DNA from 2 places in the Streptomyces sp. NPDC046862 genome. Region 2 is predicted to be linked to the other one. Evidence: riboswitches for the same ligand, from Rfam matches in the RefSeq annotation. Region 2 holds a riboswitch; the other holds the start of a gene.
The links. Region 2 has a riboswitch for S-adenosylmethionine ahead of AB0959_RS24750 (aminotransferase class V-fold PLP-dependent enzyme). Riboswitches for the same ligand answer to the same signal wherever they lie in the genome.

Region 1 (10,727 bases), on a different contig from region 2:
GCGTGAGCGTCTCACTCAGCGGCAGGTGGTGGAGCACGGCAACGCAGGTGATGACGTCGTACGACCCGCCAGGCCCCCCGTCCAGCGCGTCCGCCACGCTGAAGGCCACGGGAGCAGCCGAGGAGCCCGACGGAGTCAACTCCCGCGCCCGCTCCACGATCCCCGGATCGGCGTCGATCCCGTGCACCTCCCGTGCCCTCCCCGCCAGCAGCCGCGCCAGATCGCCACTCCCGCACCCGACATCCAGCGCCCGATCGAAGCGCCGCGGCAACTGGCGCAGGATCCAGCGGTGGTAGTGCGCGTTGTGGTCCCAGGGGTGCGCGGCGTTGAAGCGGTGCAGGGCCTGGAGGAGGCGGTGCTTCAGCTCGGTCATACGGCCAGTCCACCAGAGGAGGACACGCCGACGGGCCGCCGTCCACCACCGGAGGACCACGCCGACGGGCCGCCCCCGCACGTCGTGGGCGGCTCAGCGCCTACCCGAACACCACATCCGCCAGCCGCGCGACCTGGTCCACGTCCGAGGACCAGCAGTACAGGATCACTTCGTCCGCCCCGATCCCGGCGAACCCGGCGACGGTGTCCCGAACCGCCTCCGCGCTCGTGAGCAGGCCGTCGGCCATGTAGTCCGCGCGGCCCGTGAAGGCGTAGTAGCGCAGGAGGTTGGCGCGGGCGTCGTCGATCATCGACGACTCGCCCACCGCGACGTTGGCCTGGGCGACCAGCCGGGGCCGTCCCGGCCGTTCGTGCTTCTGCCAGGCCTTCTCCACGTCGCGGAAGAGCCGGTCCATGTGTGCCGGAGGCAGGGCCGCGCCGAGGAAACCGTCGCCCCAGCGTGCGACGCGTTCGAGCGCTGCGGGAGCGAAGCCGCCGAAGAGGACCTCGGGGCCGCCGGGGGTGGCGGGCAGGGGGCCGATGGGACCGACGCCCTCCGCGTAGGGCCGGCCCGCCCAGGTCCAGCGCAACGACTCCATCTGTTCGTCGAGGCGACGGCCTCGGCGCCGTAGGTCGGTGCCCGTGACCCGGCAGTCGTCCTCCCGCCCGCCGACGCCGATGCCGAGGGTGAAGCGGCCGCCCGAGAGACGGTCGAGCGTGGCGGTCTGCTTGGCGAGGATCGCGGTGTTGTGGTGCGGGGCGAGCAGGACTTCGGTCTGGACGCGGACGCGGGTGGTCGCCCCGGCGAGGACGGCCAGGGTCACCAGGGGTTCGGGGTTGTCGTAGACGACGCGGTCGAGCAGCCCGAGGGTGGTGAAGGGGCTCGCGTCGGCTTGACGGGCCCAGGTCAGCAGGGCGTTGGGGTTGTCGATGGGAAGGCCGAGGCCGATGTTCACGGCGGAACTCCTGAGAGAGGCGAAGGGCATGCGGAAGTCGCTGCCGCCCCTCCTTGGGTCACGCACCGGCCGATGAACCGTGTGCGCGCCCGCCCGCTCCCGTTCTGCGGCGTCGTTCTGGGGAGCGTGGCGCCGGAGTCCGCTCACGGTATCCCGGTGCTCCCGCCTCCGGCGATCGAATTAAGTCGGAGGGGAGACAGGAGAGTCAGGGAACAGACCGCCTGCGGCTGTTCACGATCGCGGTGAGGGCCACTAGCGTGAACGCATGCTCACGGTCGAAGTCACCGAGATCTTTCCGTGTACGCCCGACGAGTTGCTCGACTTCGTGATGGACGTCGAGCGGTACGCGCTGGTGGACCGCAAGCTCCGCCCCGTGCTGTGGACCCGGCGCGAAGGGGACCTTCTGGAGTTCGCGTTCCGGCCCAGACTGGTCGGCCTCCCGGCGCCGAAGACAGTGGCGCGGGCGCGGCTGACCCCGGGTCACCGCGTCGACATCGAACTCGCCCCGCCACCTGCCAACCGCCTGACGAAGCTGGCGTCGGACTTCGACGCCAGCTTCGTGTGCACGCCGGTCGAGGGCGGGACCCGCCTCGTCCGCACCCTCAACTTCCGGTTCCGGCCCCCGTTGAGCTGGCTCGCGACACCGCTGCTGCGACGGCCGCTGACCGCCGACGTCCAGGGGGAGGTGCGGCAGGCCAAGGAGTACATCCAGCGGCAGAAGCGGACACCCTGAGTCCGCTCCCGCCGCCCGGCCCAGCCGAGGAGTTCGGCTGGGCCGGGCGGCTGAGGACTTGAGCGCAGAAGTTCAGCTCAGGAGCTCAGCTGAGGAGCTCAGCTCAGGAGTTCACCCCAGCAGCTCAGCTCAGGAGTTCACCCCAGCAGCTCAGCTGAGGAGTTCAGCTCAGCGACTTCAGCGACGCCGCGTCGTACGGCGCCAGCTCGTCGAAGCGGCCCGCCAGCACCTTCGCCGCCCACTCCGGGTCCTGGAGCAGGGCGCGACCGATGGCGACCAGGTCGAACTCCTCGGCCTCGATACGGTCCAGCAGGTCGTCGATGCCCCGGACCGTCGAGCCCTCACCGGCGAACGCGCGCAGGAACTCGCCGTCCAGGCCGACCGAGCCGACGCTGATGGTGGGCTTGCCGGTGAGCTTCTTGGTCCAGCCCGCGAGGTTGAGGTCCGAGCCGTCGAACTCGGGGAGCCAGTAGCGGCGCGTGGAGGCGTGGAAGGCGTCCACACCGGCCGCGGCCAGCGGGGTCAGCAGCGCCTCCAGCTCCTCCGGCGTCTCGGCGAGCTTCGCGTCGTACGCCTCCTGCTTCCACTGCGAGTAGCGGAAGATGACGGGGAAGTCCGGGGACACGGAGTCCCGTACCGCCGCCGCGATCTCCGCCGCGAACTTCGTACGCGCCACGAGGTCGCCGCCGTAGGCGTCGGTGCGGCGGTTGGTCCCCTTCCACAGGAACTGGTCGATCAGGTAGCCGTGGGCGCCGTGCAGTTCGACGCCGTCGAAGCCGATGCGCTCGGCGTCGGCCGCGGACTTGGCGAAGGCGGCGATGACGTCGTCCAGGTCCGCTTGCGTCATCTCCTTGCCGGTGCCGGGCGTGCCGTCGAGGCGCAGGCCGGAGGGGCCGACCGCAGGGGCGTCCGCGAAGGGGGGCTCGCCCGCCTTGCGCACCATGCCGATGTGCCACAGCTGCGGCACGATCGTCCCGCCCGCCGCGTGCACCGCGTCCGCGACCTTCGCCCAGCCGGCGAGCTGCTCCTCGCCGTGGAAGCGCGGGACGCTGTCGCTCTGCCCGGCCGACTCGTGGCCGACGTACGTGCCTTCGGTGACGATCAGCCCGACGCCCGCGGCGGCGCGGCGCGCGTAGTACGACACCACGTTCTCCCCGGGGATGCCTCCGGGCGAGAACATCCGGGTCATGGGCGCCATCGCGATCCGGTTGGGCACGGTCAGCCCGTTGATCGAGACGGGCCGGGACAGGATCTCGGCGGCTCGGGAGGTGGAGGCGGCCAGTGTCACGGTGAAGCTCCTCGGAGAGATCGGGGACGTCGAGAAGGGGTGCACGGCATGCGCATTCCGGGCGGTATGTGTATGCGCATTGACCGTCCGTCAGAACAACCGCCCCTGGCGTCACCCCATTCCGCAACCGCCACCTCCTGGACTGTGAGCCCGGACACGCCCGAGGGCGGCACCCCCTGTCTCCAGGGAGTGCCGCCCTCGGTACTGGACGGACGGAGCCGATCCGGATAACCGGATCAGAAGTCCATGTCACCGCCCGGCATGCCGCCACCGGCGGGCGCGGCGGCCTTCTCCGGCTTGTCGGCGATGACGGCCTCGGTGGTGAGGAACAGCGCGGCGATCGACGCGGCGTTCTGCAGCGCGGAGCGCGTCACCTTGGCCGGGTCGATGATGCCCTCGGCGATCATGTCGACGTACTCACCGGTCGCGGCGTTCAGGCCGTGGCCGACCTGGAGGTTGCGGACCTTCTCCACGACGACGCCACCCTCGAGACCACCGTTCACGGCGATCTGCTTGAGCGGGGCCTCGAGCGCGAGCTTCACGGCGTTGGCGCCGGTCGCCTCGTCACCCTCGAGCTCCAGCTTCTCGAAGACCTGGGAGGCCTGCAGCAGGGCCACGCCACCGCCGGCGACGATGCCCTCCTCGACGGCCGCCTTCGCGTTGCGGACGGCGTCCTCGATGCGGTGCTTGCGCTCCTTGAGCTCGACCTCGGTGGCGGCACCGGCCTTGATGACCGCGACACCGCCGGCGAGCTTCGCCAGGCGCTCCTGCAGCTTCTCGCGGTCGTAGTCGGAGTCGCTGTTCTCGATCTCGGCGCGGATCTGGTTCACCCGGCCGTTGACCTGGTCGGAGGAGCCGGCGCCGTCGACGATGGTGGTCTCGTCCTTGGTGATGACCACCTTGCGGGCCTTGCCCAGCAGGTCGAGGGTGGCGTTCTCCAGCTTGAGGCCGACCTCCTCGGAGATGACCTCGCCGCCCGTGAGGATGGCGATGTCGCCGAGCATGGCCTTGCGGCGGTCACCGAAGCCCGGGGCCTTGACGGCGACGGACTTGAAGGTGCCACGGATCTTGTTGACGACCAGGGTCGACAGGGCCTCGCCCTCGACGTCCTCGGCGATGATCAGCAGCGGCTTGCCCGACTGCATGACCTTCTCCAGGAGCGGGAGCAGGTCCTTGACGGAGCCGATCTTGGAGTTGGCGATCAGGATGTACGGGTCGTCGAGCGACGCCTCCATACGCTCCATGTCGGTGGCGAAGTACGCCGAGATGTAGCCCTTGTCGAAGCGCATACCCTCGGTGAGCTCCAGCTCCAGACCGAAGGTCTGGGACTCCTCGACGGTGATGACGCCTTCCTTGCCGACCTTGTCCATCGCCTCGGCGATGAGCTCGCCGATCTGGGTGTCGGCGGCGGAGATGGAGGCCGTGGAGGCGATCTGCTCCTTGGTCTCGACATCCTTCGCCTGCTCGAGCAGCGCACCGGAGACGGCCTCGACGGCCTTCTCGATGCCGCGCTTGAGGGCCATGGGGTTGGCGCCGGCGGCTACGTTGCGCAGGCCCTCCTTGACCAGGGCCTGGGCGAGAACGGTCGCGGTGGTCGTACCGTCACCGGCGACGTCGTCCGTCTTCTTGGCGACTTCCTTGACCAGCTCGGCGCCGATCTTCTCGTACGGGTCCTCGAGCTCGATCTCCTTGGCGATGGACACACCATCGTTGGTGATCGTGGGGGCGCCCCACTTCTTCTCGAGGACGACGTTGCGACCCTTGGGGCCGAGCGTCACCTTGACGGCGTCCGCGAGCTGGTTCATGCCGCGCTCGAGGCCGCGCCGTGCCTCCTCGTCGAACGCGATGATCTTGGCCATGTGAAGTGGTCCCTCCAGGACTGGGGGTGATTCCTTCGGACCGCGCCCGCGCCCGCGACGGACGGCTCGCGGGCCTCGTGGTTCCTTGCCCCACTTGACCTGCGGGCCTCACCGACCCGGTCCTTCGTTGTCACTCTCACCTTCAGAGTGCTAACGCCAATGATTAGCACTCGACCCACCCGAGTGCAAGGTGCGCTCGCGTAGCGAGCTCCTTGAGGGGCGGTGGTCGGGTGACGGGTGGGCGCAAGCGCCTGAGGATGATCCGCAGGTGAACGCACCCGTGCGCCCGCGTGCGCCCACCCCTCCACCCACCCCTCCGTCCACGACCGGCCCCACGACCCCGGACAGGCCGAAGGGCCCGTACCCAGGGGATCAACTCCCCATAAGGCACGAGCCCTTCGAAGAAAAACGAAGTGCGTCGCTGCTGTTTCAGTCGGCGCGTGCTTCAGCCGGTCGCCAGCCGGACCATGTCCGCCTGCGGCCCCTTCTGACCCTGCGAGATCTCGAACTCGACCCGCTGGCCCTCCTCCAGGGTGCGGTAACCGTCCATCTGGATAGCGCTGTAGTGGACGAATACATCCGCACCACCGTCGACCGCGATGAAGCCGTACCCCTTCTCCGCGTTGAACCACTTGACGGTGCCCTGAGCCATGCCTAACTCCCCTATTACTGGCCCTTGCGCAGACCCACACTTCGCGGATCCGGGTCAGACCTCACCCCCCAACGGTTGGGGGTGTGCGCCGGAACGCGTCGACCGCGGCTGAATGTATCTGTCCAACTGCCGTCTGCAACAGGTCAATCGGACGAGAAATCTGGACACGACCGGTCGGGAATGTACGGAGAATTCGCCCGAATTCGGGGCAAGTCGGGCCCCATAAAAGGAACATAAGGCGCAAAAGCCTCGCCCACTTTGGCTACTTCATAGCGGGCGCGCGGCAAGAACTCATATGCACCCGGCGGGAATCGGGAGCGTGAATCGAACCGGGTTCCCCAACTGTACCGTGCTCAACCATAGAGAATGGCCCCCTCCGCTTCTCTCACGGAGGGGGCCATTCGATGAACTCTCGGTAACCAATGTTACCGAAGGTAATAATCGGTCGGTCAACCGGTTCTCTCAGCCGCCGGCGACGGCCGGAATGATGGACACGCCGGCCCCGTCCGGGGTCGCCGTCTCCAGCCCCTGCTCGAAGCGGACGTCGTCGTCGTTCACGTACACGTTCACGAACCTGCGCAGCTTGCCCTGGTCGTCCAGGACCCGGGCCGCGATACCGGTGTGGTTCTTCTCCAGGTCGGCGATGACCTCGGCGAGGGTCGCCCCCTCGGCAGCCACCTCGGCCTGACCGCCGGTGTAGGTACGCAGGATGGTGGGGATGCGGACGTTGACGCTCATGGGGTGGGACCTCCCGGTGGGGTACTGCTGTGGCTGAGGGGGGCGCGCCCCGAAAGGGGCGCGAGGCACTGCGCGACCAGCCCCCACCGGCCCGCAGCATGAAAACTTACGCGAGGCCGGCCTCACGGAACGAGTCCAGGTTGGGACGAATGGTCGCCGTCACCCCCGTACCGGCAACGGCGTCCAGCGTCTTGAGACCGTCACCGGTGTTGAGGACGACCGTGGTCAGGGCCGGGTCCAGCACACCGTTCTCGATCAGCTTCTTCGTGACACCGACGGTCACACCACCGGCGGTCTCCGCGAAGATGCCCTCCGTCCGCGCGAGCAGCTTGATCGCGTCCACGATCTGCTCATCCGTCACGTCCTCCACGGCGCCGCCCGTCCGCCGGGCGATGTCGAGAACGTACGGACCGTCCGCCGGGTTGCCGATGGCGAGCGACTTGGCGATGGTGTCCGGCTTCTGCGGCCGGACGACGTCGTGACCGGCCTTGTAGGCGACGGACACCGGCGAGCAGCCCTCGGCCTGCGCACCGAAGATCTTGTACGGCTTGTCCTCGACGAGCCCGAGCTTGATCAGCTCCTGCAGACCCTTGTCGATCTTCGTGAGCTGGGACCCGGAGGCGATGGGCACGACGATCTGGTCGGGGAGCTTCCACCCCAGCTGCTCGCAGATCTCGTACGCCAGCGTCTTGGAGCCCTCCGCGTAGTACGGCCGCAGGTTGACGTTGACGAAGCCCCAGCCCTCACCGGCCGGGTCGCCGATGAGCTCGGAGCAGAAGCGGTTCACGTCGTCGTAGTTGCCCTCGATGCCGACGAGCTCACCGCCGTAGACGGCGGCCATGACGACCTTGCCCTGCTCCAGGTCGTGCGGGATGAAGACGCAGGAGCGGAATCCGGCGCGCGCGGCGGCGGCCCCCACGGCGCCGGCGAGGTTGCCGGTCGAGGAGCAGGACAGGGTGGTGAAGCCGAAAGCCCGCGCGGCCTCCAGGGCCTGGGCGACGACCCGGTCCTTGAAGGAGTGCGTCGGGTTGCCGGAGTCGTCCTTCACGTACAGCCCGCCGGTCACGCCGAGCTCGCGCGCCAGGTTGTCGGCCTTGACGAGCTCGGTCCAGCCGGGGTTGAGGTTGGGCTTGCCGGCCACGTCGGCGGGGACGGGCAGCAGGGGCGCGTAGCGCCAGATGTTCGCGGGACCCGCCTCGATGCGCTTGCGGAGCTCCTCCGTGTCGTAGGAGGAGAAGTCGTACGCGATCTCGAGCGGGCCGAAACACTCCACGCAGGCGAAGACCGGGCCGAGGGGCACGCGGTGACCGCACTCGCGGCAGCTCAGGGCCGCGGCGGGACCGAGGTCCACGGCGGAGGCGGCGGAGGTGTCGGAATCGGTGGATCCGGTTGCAACAGTCTGTGCAGCCATGTGAGGGGAGGCCCTTTCTCCTCATCTTCCTCACGACGCATCTCGCCGTGAGACGGATTTGGCACCTTCCCAAGCCGGGAGCCTCACCACATCAACGTGGTCAGACCGGCTGGAGGGTTGCCGGGGCTTCATCGGGCCGTGTCCCTCTGCCCCTCTGGATGAGCGGTATGCGGTTGTGTACGCGGTTGTTGATCGTGGAACGCGACGGCGACCCCGCAATGCGATGGTCATCCGCCTTGCTCAAGACTGTAACCGAAGGCCAGGAGAGTTGAGATAGCCGTCCGCACCGCGAGATGGATCACACGAAGAGTTACCGTGGTCGAAGAGTGAGGAGCCGCAGACCGTGCTGAACGAAGTCGAACGCTGGCTGAGCACCCGCTCCTGGTCCGTGACCGATCGCCCGCTCCACCGCGTCCTGGCCGCCAAACGTTCCTCGGGCCAGTCGGTGAGTGTCGTGCTGCCCGCGCTCAACGAGGAGGAGACGGTCGGCGAGATCGTCGCCGTCATCCGCCACGACCTCATGGCCCAGGTCCCCCTCGTCGACGAGATCGTCGTCGTTGACTCGGGATCGACGGACCGCACCTCGGAGGTGGCCGCCGCCGCGGGCGCGACGGTGGTGCACCGGGACGAGATCCTCCCCCGCATCCCGGCCGTGCCCGGCAAGGGCGAGGTCCTCTGGCGCTCCCTGCTGGTCACCCGCGGGGATGTCGTCTGCTTCGTCGACGCGGACCTGAAGGAGTTCTCGTCGGACTTCGTCCTGGGCATCGTGGGCCCGCTGCTCACCGACCCGGGCGTCGACCTGGTCAAGGCGATGTACGACCGCCCGCTCGGCACTGAGTTGGATTCGCTCGCCTCCGGCAAGACCGCGGGCCAGGGCGGCCGGGTCACCGAACTCATGGCCCGCCCCCTGCTCAACATGCACTGGCCACAGCTCGCGGGCTTCGTCCAGCCCCTGGGCGGCGAGTACGCGGCCCGGCGCAGCCTGCTGGAGCGGCTGCCCTTCCCCGTCGGCTACGGGGTGGAGCTCGGCATGCTGGTCGACGCCCTCCACCTGGTGGGCCTGGACGCCCTCGCCCAGGTCGACGTCGGCGTCCGCAAGCACCGCCACCAGGACGGCCAGGCCCTCGGCCGCATGTCCGCCGCGATCTACCGCACGGCCCAGCTCCGCCTGGCCCGGGGCCACCTGATCCGCCCGGCCCTGACCCAGTTCGAACGGGGCGCGGAGGGCTTCGAGCCGCGCACGTACTCGGTGGACACGGAGGAGCGGCCGCCGATGACGGAGATCGAGGAGTACGTGGAACGAAAGGCGGCGTGAGCGCCCCGTCAGGGGCGCGGGGAACGGCGCGACAAGCCACGACGAACCGGCACCCGCGCAACAACAGTTCCCCCCGAGCTCTTGGGCACCGTGGGCCACGCGGCGGCACCGCACGTTTGAGCGGTTCCCCGGAGGGCTAAGTTGACGAGCATGGCCACCGCTTCCACCAACGGCGCCCCCATCCTCGTCGCGTCCAACCGCGGCCCGGTCTCCTACGCCCTGGACGAGACGACCGGCGAGCTCACCGCCAAGCGCGGCGGAGGCGGCCTGGTCTCCGGACTGTCGGCGATCGGGCCGGAGGCCGGCGCGGTGTGGGTGTGCTCGGCGCTGAGCGAGGGCGACCGTGAGGCCGTACGGCGCGGAATCGTAGGGGCGGGGCCGGAGGCCCCTCCGCAGAAGGGCGGTGGTGGGCGACGGGCGGGAGAGGCCGGCGTACGGATGCTCGACATCGACGCCGCCACCCACGCGGACGCGTACAACGGCATCGCGAACTCGGTGCTCTGGTTCGTGCACCACATGCTGTACCAGACGCCCCTGGAGCCGGTCTTCGACGCGGAGTTCCGGCGGCAGTGGGCGTCGTACGAGACGTACAACCGGGCGTTCGCCGAGGCGCTGGCCGAGGAGGCGGGCGAGGGCGCGGCGGTGCTGGTCCAGGACTACCACCTGGTCCTGGTTCCGCGGATGCTGCGCGAACTTCGTCCCGACCTGCGCATCGGCCACTTCTCGCACACGCCGTGGGCGCCCCCGGAGTACTTCCGGATGCTGCCCGACGACATCGCCGCGAAGGTACTGGGCGGCATCCTCGGCGCGGACCGGGCGGCGTTCCTGACGCAGCGCTGGGCGGACGCGTTCACGGACTGCTGTCACGCCGTGCTCGGACCCGGCATCCCGTCGGGGACGCGGATCGGGGTCCACGGTCTGGGAGCCGACGCGGACTTCCTGCGCGGGCGGGCGCACGAGGCCGACGTGGACGAGCGGATGATCTCGCTGCGGGAGCAGATCGGTACGGCGCCGGACGGGAGCCCGCGCCGCTCGATCGTGCGGGTGGACCGCACCGAGCTGTCCAAGAACATCGTGCGGGGGCTGCTGGCGTACGGGCAGTTGCTGGAGGACGAGCCGTCGTGGCGGGAGCGGGTCGTCCATGTGGCGCTGGCGTACCCGTCCCGGCAGGACCTCAAGGTGTACCGGGACTACATGGACGAGGTGCGGCGGGTCGCGGAAGCGATCAACTCCCGTTACGGCACGGCGGACTGGACTCCGGTCGTCCTCCACCTCAAGGACGACTTCGCGCGCTCGCTGGCGGCGTACCGGCTGGCCGACGTGGCGCTCGTGAACCCCATCCGGGACGGGATGAACCTGGTCGCGAAGGAGGTGCCGGTCGTCTCCGACGAGGGGTGCGCGCT
Region 2 (10,727 bases):
TCACCCTCCCCGGCGCTCACCCCCTCCTCGCCCTCGCCCACGCCCAGTGACGAGGTCGTGTCGCGGCCTCCGGTGACGGACAGCAGCTCTGCGGATGACGACGATGACGACGACGGGCCCGGCGACGACGGATGAACGTCCGCGACGGCCGCTGTCCGCCCGGGTCCGCATCCTCCTCTGGCTGCTGCTCATGATGGCCGTGGCCCTCGGCTCGGTGGCGGCGACGACGCGATCGATACTGGTGCGGGACGTCGAGCACCGGATCAACGGACTGCTGGCCCAGGAGACCGGTGAGTTCGCCCACTTCGAGGAGCGGGGGGTCGACCCCGAGACCGGCCGGCCGTTCACCGATCCGGGGCGGCTGTTGCACGTCTTCCTGGAGCGGCAGTACGCCGACCCGGACGAGGAGCTGATCGGGCTGGTGGGGCGCCAGGGCCGGGGTCCCGCGCAGATCATCCAGCCGCCCCGGGACCTCCCGGTCACCGTGCCACTCCACCGGGACGCCGACGCCCGGCGCCGTATCTTCGACTCGCCCGGCTCCACCGGCGTCCTGGACCGGGCGTCGGGCGAGATCCGCTGGGCCAAGGTGGCCGTCGCCCGGCACGGCAGCGAACCGGACGCCGCGTTCGTGGTCGCCTTCCATCCGGGGCGCGAACAGGGCGGCGTGGACGACGTGTTCCGCATCATGCTCGCCATCTCCGGGGTGGCGCTGGTGCTGACGACCGGGATCGGGTGGGTGGTCGCGGGGCGGATCCTGCAGCCCGTACGGCTGGTGCGCGCCGCGGCCGCGCAGCTCACCGAGCAGGACCTCACCCGCCGTATCCCGGTGCGCGGCAAGGACGACGTGGCCGCGCTCGCCGAGACGTTCAACGCGATGCTGGACCGGCTGGAGCGCGCCTTCGCCGCCCAGCGGGAGTTCGTCGACGACGCCGGTCATGAGCTGCGTACTCCCATCACCATCGTGCGCGGGCACCTGGAGCTGATGGGCGACGATCCCGCCGAGCGCGAGGAGACCGTGCGCCTCGTCACCGACGAGCTCGACCGGATGAGCCGCATCGTCGAGGACCTGCTCCTGCTCGCCAAGGCCGAGCGTCCCGACTTCGTCACCCCGGAGCCGGTCCAGCTCGCCGAACTGACCGCCGACGTCTACGTCAAGGCCCGCACCCTGGGCGAGCGCGACTGGCGGCTCGACGAAGTCGCCGACCGGGAGGTGGAGTTGGACCCCCAGCGGATCACCCAGGCGATGGTCCAGCTCGCGCAGAACGCCGTGCAGCACACGACGCCGGGGCAGACCATCCGCATCGGCTCCCGCGCCGACGGCTCGCGCGTCGAGTTGTACGTCGTCGACTCGGGGCCCGGTGTGCAGCCGCAGGACGCCCGGGTCATCTTCGAGCGGTTCCGGCGCGGGACCTCACGGCGCGGCGCACGGGGTTCGGGGGCCGGGCTCGGGCTGTCGATCGTGCGGGCGATCGCGGAGGCCCACGGCGGCCGGGTCCGCCTGCACGACACGGAGGGCGGCGGCGCCACCTTCGTACTCGCCCTGGGAGAGGCACGCACATGAACCGCATCCTCATCGTCGAGGACGAGGAGCGCATCGCCTCCTTCGTCGAGAAGGGCCTGCGCGCCAACGGATTCACCACCACGGTGGTCGGCGACGGCGACGCCGCGTACGAGTACGCGCTGACCGGCGGCTTCGACCTCGTCGTCCTCGACATCGGGCTGCCCGGCCGCGACGGCTTCACGGTCCTGCGGGAGCTTCGGGAGGCCCGTGTGACGATCCCGGTGATCGTGCTCACCGCGCGGGATTCCGTACGGGACACCGTGGCCGGTCTGGAGGGCGGCGCCGACGACTGGATGACCAAGCCGTTCCGCTTCGAGGAGCTGCTCGCACGGGTGCGTCTGCGGCTGCGTACGGCGGCACGGGCGCCCGAGGTGACGGTGCTGCGGTCCGGTTCGCTGAGCCTGGACCTGCGGACGCGCAGGGCCCGGTCCGAGGAGCGGACGGTCGATCTCACGGCCCGCGAGTTCGTGCTCCTGGAACTGTTCCTGAGGCATCCGGGGCAGGTGCTGTCCCGCGAGCAGATCCTGTCCCACGTGTGGGGCTACGACTTCGATCCGGGCTCCAACATCGTCGACGTGTACGTGCGCGCGCTGCGCAGGAAGCTGGGCACGGAGCGGGTGGAGACGGTGCGCGGGATGGGGTACCGGTTGCCGGCGTGACCGGTGAACGCGCTGGTGACCGCACTCGTGACCGCACTGCTGACCGCGCTGGTGAACGGCCGCGTGAAGTTCCCTTCATGTGCGGCTCATCGACGGCTCACGGCCCGGGTGAACCCTCGATGACGTGACCCTGAACCTCCGCCTGACCGCGGCCCTCTGCGGGGCGCTGTCCCTGTGCGCGCTGCTCGTGGTCCCCGGCAACTTCCCCGGGCTCGGCCCCGACGCCCGCCTCACGCTCGCGGTCTTCGCCCTGGCCACCTGCGCCTGGATCGCCACGCCGATCGACGACACGTACATCGCGCTGGGCGCCGGGCTGGCGCTGACGGTGACCGGCGTGATCAGCAGCGACACGCTCTTCGGCACCCTCGGCGACTCGACGGTGTGGCTGCTGATCTGCGCGTTCGTGCTGGCGGCGGCGGTGACCCGGACGGGGCTCGCGGGGCGGGCGGCGGTGTTCCTGGTCGGCGGCGCGCGCACCGTACGGCAGTTGACGCATCTGACGACGGCCGCGCTGGTCGTGACGGCGTTCGCGGTGCCCGCCACCTCCGGCCGGGCCGCCCTCGCGCTGCCCGTGTTCCTCGCCCTCGCCAAGGCGCTGGCCGACCGGAAACGACTGGTCGTGATGCTGGCGTTGCTGTTTCCCACCGTGATCCTTCTGTCGGCGGTGGCGACCCTGATCGGGGCGGGCGCGCATCTGATCACCGTGTCGGTGCTGTGGGAGGCCACCGGTGACCGGATCGGCTTCACGGAATGGCTGCTGCTGGGCCTGCCGCTGGCCGTGGTGTCCTCCCATCTGGCGGCCGAGGCCGTTCTGCTGACGACGACCCGCCGCGCGGACCGCCGGGGTCCCGTGCGCATCACCGCCGAGCAGATCCAGGAGCACAGCGACCGCCCGGTCACCGGCCCCTGGTCGCAGGCCGAGACCCGGTGCGCGCTGCTGCTCGCCACGGTCGTTCTCCTGTGGTGCGCCGAGCCGCTGCACCGGGTGCCGCCCGCGGTCGTGGCGCTGATCGGCGCGGTCGTCGCGTCCTCACCGGCCCTGGGCACCGTGCGGCTGAAGGACGCGCTGAAGACGGTCCCCTGGTCGCTGCTGCTGTTCATGGCGGCGACGATGGCGATGGGTGTCGCGCTGGCGGACTCGGGCGCGGCGAAGTGGCTGGTCTCCGGGCTCCCGGTGAGCGTCACCCCGGCCGTGTTCCTGACCGTCGTCGTCGTGGTCAGCACGGCGGCGCACCTCGTCCTGCAGTCCCGTTCCGCGCGCTCGTCGGTGCTGGTCCCGCTGGTGGTGGCGGCGGCCGTGGGCGCGGGCGTCAACCCGGTCGCGGCGGCGCTCGCGTCCACCGCGGCGGCGGGCTTCTGCCACACCCTCCCGGCCTCCGCGAAGCCGGTCACGCTCTTCGCCGAGATCCCCGGGACGCCCACGTACACCCCGCGCGACCTGCTGCGCCTGTCCGCCGTCCTGGCGCCGCTGAGCGCCGTCCTCGTCCTGCTCTTCGCCGTCGCGGTGTGGCCGCTGCTCGGCGTGCCCACGACCCGCTAGGAGGAATCCCATGCTCAGCCGTGTCGCCGTAGCCCCCAGTGGCTTCAAGGAGTCCCTGTCGGCCCGGGCCGCCGCCGACGCCATCGCGGACGGCGTCCGCCGCGTCGTACCCGGCGCCGAGATCGACCTCATCCCCCTCGTCGACGGCGGCGAGGGCACGGCCGCCGCGCTGGCCGCCTCGACCAGGGGCCGGCTGGTCGCCCTGCCCGCCACGGGCCCGGTCGGTGAGCCCCTGGGCACCCACTTCGCGCTGCTCGGATCCCGGGACACGGCGGTCGTCGAGATGGCGGCCGTCGCGGGCCTCTCCCTCGTCCCGCACAGCCTCCGCGACCCGGGGGCGACGACGACGTACGGCGTGGGCGAGCTGATCCGGGCCGCCCTCGACCAGGGCGTACGACGCGTCCTCGTCGGCTGCGGCGACTCGGGTACGTCGGACGGGGGCGCCGGCGCCCTCCAGGCGCTGGGCGCCCGGCTGCTCGACGTGGACGGCTTCGAACTCCCGCCCGGCGGCCGTGAGTTGTCCCGGCTCCACCACATCGACCCGTCGGGCCTGGACCCCCGTCTCAAGGACGTCGACCTGCTGGTCGCCTGCAACCCGTACAACGTGCTGTGCGGCGAGCGCGGAGTGGCCCGTGTCTTCGGCCCGCAGAAGGGCGCGACCCCGGCGCAGGTGGAGGAGCTGTCGGCGGCCCTGGAGAACTGGGCGTACGTCCTGACCCGGGACGTCGCCGCCCCGGGCACGGGTTCGTACGGCGGCCCCGGCCTGGATCTGTACGCCGGCCCCGGCACCGGAGCCTCCGGCGGCCTGGGGGCGGGCCTCGCCGCCCTGGGCGCCCGCCTCCTGCCCCGCTTCGAGGTGCTGCTCGACCACCTCGACCTGGACGCCCGTCTGGCCCGCGCCGACCTGGTCGTCACCGCCGAGGGCGCGCTGGACCGCCAGACGCCGCGCGGCAAGGTGCCGGCCGAGGTGGCCCGCCGCGCCAAGCTGCACGGGCGGCCGGTGCTCGCCCTGGCGGGAACGCTCGGCGAGGGCGCGCACGAGGTGCCGGGCGTGGACGCCTGTCACGGCATCCTGCCCGCTCCGATGGCCCTGGCGGAGGCGCTGGTCCGGGCCTCCGAGCTCCTCACGGACGCCACCGAGCGCGCGCTGCGGATGATCGCGCTCGGGACCCGGCTACCGGTTCACGCCGGCACGGCTCACGCGGAGACGGCTCGGTCGGAGATGGCTCACGCGGAGGTGTCGGGCACGCAACGGCCGTTCTCCGTGCGGTAGTTCCACTGGGCGCCGTTCCGGACGAGCTCCTTGACCGCGCCGACGAACCGCTCGACGTGCTCGTCCGGCGTACCGGCACCGAAGCTCACCCGGATCGCGTTGAGCGACTTCTCGCCGGGCGCGGCCTCGGGGGCACCGCACTCGCCCTGGGTCTGCGGGTCACTGCCGAGGAGCGTCCGCACCAGCGGGTGGGCGCAGAAGAGACCGTCCCGTACGCCGATCCCGTACTCGGCGGAGAGGGCGGCGGCGAAGTGCGAGCTGTTCCAGCCCTCGACGACGAAGGAGATGACGCCGACACGCGGGGCGTCGTCCCCGAAGAGGGAGAGAACCCTGACCTCGGGGACCTCGGCGAGACCGTCCCGTACCGTGCGGACGAGGTGCTGCTCACGGGCGACCAGGTTGTCGAACCCGGCCTCGGTGAGGGCCTTGCAGGCGGAGGCGATGGAGTAGACGCCGATGACGTTCGGCGAACCGGCCTCGTGGCGCGCGGCGGTGTCGTGCCACTCGACGTCGACACCCCCGTCCGTACGCCGGGACACCTTGCGGCTCGCGCCGCCGCCCGCGAGGTACGGCTCCGCCTCGCGCAGCCAGTCGGCGCGGCCGGCCAGGACGCCGGAGCCGAAGGGCGCGTACAGCTTGTGCCCGGAGAAGGCGATCCAGTCGACGTCCAGCTCCCGTACGGAGACGGGGTGGTGGGGCGCGAGCTGGGCGGCGTCGAGGACGATGCGGGCGTCGTGGGCGTGCGCGGCGGCGGCCAGCTCGCGGACGGGCCACAGCTCGCCGGTGACGTTGGAGGCGCCGGTGACGCAGACGAGGGCGGGTCCGTGGGGGTCGCGGGCGGCGAGGGCGCGCTCAAGGGTGGTGACGGCCTCGGCCGGCGTGCGGGGGGCGTCGAGGTAGGTGACGCGGGCGTCGCGCCAGGGCAGCAGCGAGGCGTGGTGCTCGGTCTCGAACACGAAGACCTGGCAGTCGGCGGGGAGCGCGGCGGCGAGGAGGCCCAGCGAGTCGGTGGTGGAGCGGGTGAAGACCAGCTGGTCGTCGTCCCGGCAGTCGAGGAACTCGGCGACGGTCCTGCGGGCGTTCTCGAAGAGGTCGGTGGACAGCTGGGAGAGGTAACCGGCGCCACGGTGCACGCTGCCGTAGTACGGCGCGTACGCGGCCACGTCGTCCCAGACGCGCTGCAGGGCGGGGGCGCTGGCGGCGTAGTCGAGCGCGGCGTACGTGACTTCGCCGCCGGTCACGAGCGGGACCGTGACGTCTCGGCCGAGAACGGGCAGAGGGGTGCAAATGGCCTGGGCGGAGGCAGCGGTGACGACAGACATGGGGAACTCCCGTGAGAGGCACGCACGGCAAGAGAAGCGTGCGGGAAGAAGGGAAAAGGGTGCGCGGAGGCGGGGCTCTGCGGCCCTATCGCATTCGCTTGCTCACGGAAGGCTCCCTCGACGACCAGGACCCCTGGTTTTCGCGAGGGGTCCGCGCTTGCCGTAGACCTCGCTGCCTACGGCCTGGTCTTCACCCGGGGCACCCCGCCACGGACGGAGGGTTGCCGGACAGCCGGCCGGGGCCTTGTGGCTGTCGCTCATGACCTGTGCAGCATCTTGCCACACGATCATCCGGACGCAAGTGGGGTGTCCGGATGGCGGGATGGGGGGGTGCGGGGGTGGCTGCGGGCGGATTGTTTTCGCCCCCGCCGCCCCTACCCTCCCCCAGCTACCGCTGGGAGGTGCCCCCAAGGGGCTGAATGATGCGGGGACCTGCACGGTTTTTTAGGGGCGCGGGGAACTGCGCGACCAGCCCCCACTCACCCGCACCCAACGCACCCGCCCGCCCAGCCTCAGGGGCACCGTTACGCGTTGCTCGCCGCGACCCACCGCTCCAGCGCCCGCTTCGCCGCCCCCGAGTCGATCGACTCCGCGGCCTTCTCCATGCCCGCCCGGAGCTGGGCCGCGAGCGGCCCGTCCCCCGGCTCCAGCGCCACCAGCGCCGCCGCCGAGTTCAGCAGAACCGCGTCCCGCACCGGCCCGCTCTCCCCGTTCAGCAACCGCCGGGCCACATCCGCGTTGTACGACGCGTCGGCGCCCCGCAGCGCCTCCACGGGGACCAGGTCGAGACCGACGTCCCGCGGATCGAAGGTCTCCTCCGTGACCTTGCCGTCGCGGACCACCCACACCCGCGACGTCGCCGTCGTGGTCAGCTCGTCCAGCCCGTCGTCACCGCGGAACACCAGCGAGGAGTTGCCGCGCTCGGCGAAGACACCGGCGACGATGGGCGCCATCCGCGGATCGGCGACCCCGACCGCCTGGGCGCGCACGTTCGCGGGGTTGGTCAGCGGACCGAGGGCGTTGAACACCGTACGGATGCCCAACTGCCCGCGCGCAGCGCCCGCATGGCGCAGCGCCGGATGGAACTTGATCGCGAAGCAGAAGGTGATCCCGGCCTCCTCGGCCACCTCGGCCACCCGCTGCGGGGTCAGTTCGAGGTTGACGCCGAGCTTCTCCAGGACGTCGGAGGCGCCCGACGCCGACGACGCGGCCCGGTTGCCGTGTTTGACGACCTTCGCACCCGTACCCGCGATCACGAGCGCCGACATCGTCGAGATGTTCACCGTCTTGGCGCCGTCACCGCCCGTACCGACGATGTCGACCGTCTTGCCCGGCACCTCGATCAGATTGGCGTGCTCGTACATCGTCCGGACGAGCCCGACGATCTCCTCGACGGTCTCCCCTTTGGCCCGCAGCGCCACCACGAACCCGGCGATCTGCGCGTCCGTGGCCTCGCCGCGCATGATCAGGTCCATCGCCCAGGCGGTGTCGTCCGCCGTCAGGTCGCGGCCGGCGAGCAGTCCGTTCAGCAGAATGGGCCATGAGCGGCCCGCCGCGGTGTCGCCTCCAGCGGGGATCACAGCGCTCATAAGCCGCTCCTGGGTGATGGGGCAACCGATCAACGGATCAGTCGCACGGATCTCAACGGGTCCACCCTATCCAGCCCGGAGCATGGCGAAGGGCCCCGTCCGTACAACGGACGGGGCCCTTCGACTGTGCGCGTGGCGAGCGCAGCGATCAGTGGTGGCCGTGGCCGCTCGTGATCTCCTTGTACTCCTCGACGGTCGGCTTGGCGATCTGGCTGTCCTCGTCGTAGTACGCCTTGCTGAGCTTGGCGCGCAGCTTCGCGGAGCCCTTGATCTTGCGCTTGACGCCGTTCTCGTCGACGGCCGGGCCGATCTCGGCCGGCTGGTACTGCTCGTGCGCCGTGAGCGTGTGCAGCTGCTCCTGGCTGAGCGGCTCGTGGACCTCGATGAACTCACCGTGCGGCAGGCGCTTGATGATGCCCGTCTCGCGGCCGTGCAGCACCTTGTCGCGGTCCCGGCGCTGGAGGCCGAGGCAGATGCGCTTGGTGATGACGAACGCGATGACCGGGGCCACGAAGAACGCGATCCGGACGAACCAGGTGATCGAGTTGATCGACAGGTGGAAGTGGGTGGCCCAGAGGTCGTTTCCACCACCGATCAGCAGGACCATGTACCAGGTGATCCACGCGACACCGAAGGCCGTGCGGGTCGGGGCGTTGCGCGGGCGGTCCAGGATGTGGTGCTCGCGCTTGTCGCCGGTGACCCAGGACTCGATGAACGGGTAGACCGCGATCGCGACCAGCACCAGCGGGAAGATGACCAGCGGGATGAACACACCCAGGACGAGCGTGTGACCCCAGAGGTTGATCTCCCAGCCCGGCATGACACGGATCAGGCCCTCGGAGAAGCCCATGTACCAGTCGGGCTGGGCGCCGGTGGACACCTGGTCCGGACGGTAGGGACCCATGGTCCAGATCGGGTTGATCGTGGCGATCGCCGAGATGACCGCGATGACACCGAAGACCAGGAAGAAGAAGCCTCCGGCCTTGGCCATGTAGACGGGCAGCAGCGGCATGCCGACGACGTTGTTGTTCGTCTTGCCGGGGCCCGCGAACTGCGTGTGCTTGTGGTAGAAGACCAGGATCAGGTGCGCCACCACGAGGCCGAGCATGATGCCCGGCAGCAGCAGGATGTGGACCGAGTAGAAGCGGGCCACGAAGTCGCCGCCGGGGAACTCTCCGCCGAAGAGGAAGAAGGAGAGGTACGTGCCGACGACCGGCACGGACAGGACCGCGCCCTCCATGAAGCGGACACCGGTGCCGGAGAGCAGGTCGTCGGGGAGCGAGTAGCCGGTGAAGCCGGTGAACATGCCCAGGACGAACAGCAGGAAGCCGAACAGCCAGTTGACCTCACGCGGCTTGCGGAACGCGCCGGTGAAGAACACGCGCATCATGTGCACGAACATGCCGGCGAGGAAGATCAGCGCCGCCCAGTGGTGGATCTGCCGGATCAGCAGACCGCCGCGCACGTCGAACGAGATGTGCATCGTCGAGTTGAACGCCTCGGACATCAGCTGACCCTGCAGCGGGATGTACGAGCCGTGGTACTCGACCTCGTTCATCGACGGGTGGAAGAACAGCGTCAGATAGACACCCGTGATGATGATGATCAGGAAGGTGTAGAGGCAGACCTCGCCCAACATGAACGACCAGTGGTCGGGGAAGATCTTGCGCATGTTGGCCTTGGCCAGGGAGTAGATCCCCAGGCGGCCGTCGGCCCAGTCGGCGACCCGCTCACCGGCGGGCGCCTTCCCGCGGGAGCGGTCCGCCGCGCCGGCGTCCGATGCGGCCGTGGTGTTGTCGTTGGTGCTCATCCGCGCTCCCAGAAGGCAGGACCGACCGGCTCCTCGAAGTCGCCGAGCGCCTCGAGGTAACCGTCGTCGTTCACGCCGATCCGCAGCTGAGGCAGGGCGTGACCGGCCGGGCCGAAGATCACCCGGCCGCCGTCGGACAGGTCGAAGGTGGACTGGTGGCAGGGGCAGAGCACGTGGTGCGTCTGCTGCTCGTACAGGGAGATCGGGCAACCGACGTGGGTGCAGATCTTCGAGAACGCCACGATGCCCTGGAAGGACCACTCGAGCTCTTGCTTGTCCTTGATGTTGTCCGGCTGGATGCGGACGATCATCGTCGCGGCCTTGGCGATCTCGGTCTGGAAGTCGTGGTCGTGCTCCTCCAGGCCCTCGGGCTTGACGAAGGTGAGTGACCCGACCGCGATGTCGGCGGGACGCAGCGGCTCGTTCGTGTTCATGTTGACGAGCAGCTTGCCCTTGGACCAGATCGTGTGGCGCAGCTTGGTGCCGGGCAGCGGGCCGAGGTCGCGCAGCAGGACGACGCCGGAGAGCGGGAACAGGGCCAGCGCGCCGAACATCGTGTTGCGGATCAACTTGCGGCGACCGAGCGCGGACTCCTTGGCGCCCTCCGCGAAGTCGGCCATGACCTTGGCCTTGACCTCGGGCGTGGCCTCGATCGGGTGACGCTCGTCGGCGATCTCCGCGTCCGACATCAGCGTGCGGGCCCAGTGGACCGCGCCGGCGCCGATGCAGAACAGGGCGAGGCCCAGGCACAGGCCCAGCGCGAAGTTCAGCGCGCTGACGTGCCCGATCGGCCAGACGTAGATCGACTTGTCGACGTCGATCGTCACGTACGAGGCGATGAAGCCGACGGTGGCCAGCATCGACACCGTGAACAGCAGGGCGACCGTGCGCTCGGACCGCCTGGCGGCCCGCTCGTCGATGTCCTGGACGCGGTGCTCGTGGGGCGGCAGGCCGGGGTCCGCGAACGGGTTCT

Region 1: linked by a shared signal. The riboswitch ahead of thrC (threonine synthase) and the one ahead of AB0959_RS24750 (aminotransferase class V-fold PLP-dependent enzyme) in region 2 are both predicted to bind S-adenosylmethionine.

Annotation. Positions count from the first base shown of each region.
Region 1 is NZ_JBEYXP010000009.1:256,124-266,850, forward strand. Features, by position in the region: gene AB0959_RS13045 (class I SAM-dependent methyltransferase) at 1-373, opposite strand, end outside; gene AB0959_RS13050 (LLM class flavin-dependent oxidoreductase) at 474-1,328, opposite strand; gene AB0959_RS13055 (SRPBCC family protein) at 1,594-2,061, shown strand; gene AB0959_RS13060 (NADH:flavin oxidoreductase) at 2,225-3,349, opposite strand; gene groL (chaperonin GroEL) at 3,586-5,208, opposite strand; gene AB0959_RS13070 (cold-shock protein) at 5,654-5,860, opposite strand; gene AB0959_RS13075 (MoaD/ThiS family protein) at 6,323-6,598, opposite strand; gene thrC (threonine synthase) at 6,705-8,009, opposite strand; SAM riboswitch class I at 8,028-8,174, opposite strand; gene AB0959_RS13085 (glucosyl-3-phosphoglycerate synthase) at 8,353-9,324, shown strand; gene AB0959_RS13090 (trehalose-6-phosphate synthase) at 9,475-10,727, shown strand, end outside.
Region 2 is NZ_JBEYXP010000022.1:120,563-131,289, forward strand. Features, by position in the region: gene AB0959_RS24725 (small secreted hydrophilic protein) at 1-135, shown strand, start outside; gene AB0959_RS24730 (ATP-binding protein) at 104-1,561, shown strand; gene AB0959_RS24735 (response regulator transcription factor) at 1,558-2,220, shown strand; gene AB0959_RS24740 (SLC13 family permease) at 2,345-3,760, shown strand; gene AB0959_RS24745 (glycerate kinase) at 3,771-5,033, shown strand; gene AB0959_RS24750 (aminotransferase class V-fold PLP-dependent enzyme) at 4,988-6,355, opposite strand; SAM riboswitch class IV at 6,504-6,620, opposite strand; gene trpD (anthranilate phosphoribosyltransferase) at 6,880-7,944, opposite strand; gene AB0959_RS24760 (cytochrome bc complex cytochrome b subunit) at 8,093-9,754, opposite strand; gene AB0959_RS24765 (Rieske 2Fe-2S domain-containing protein) at 9,751-10,727, opposite strand, start outside.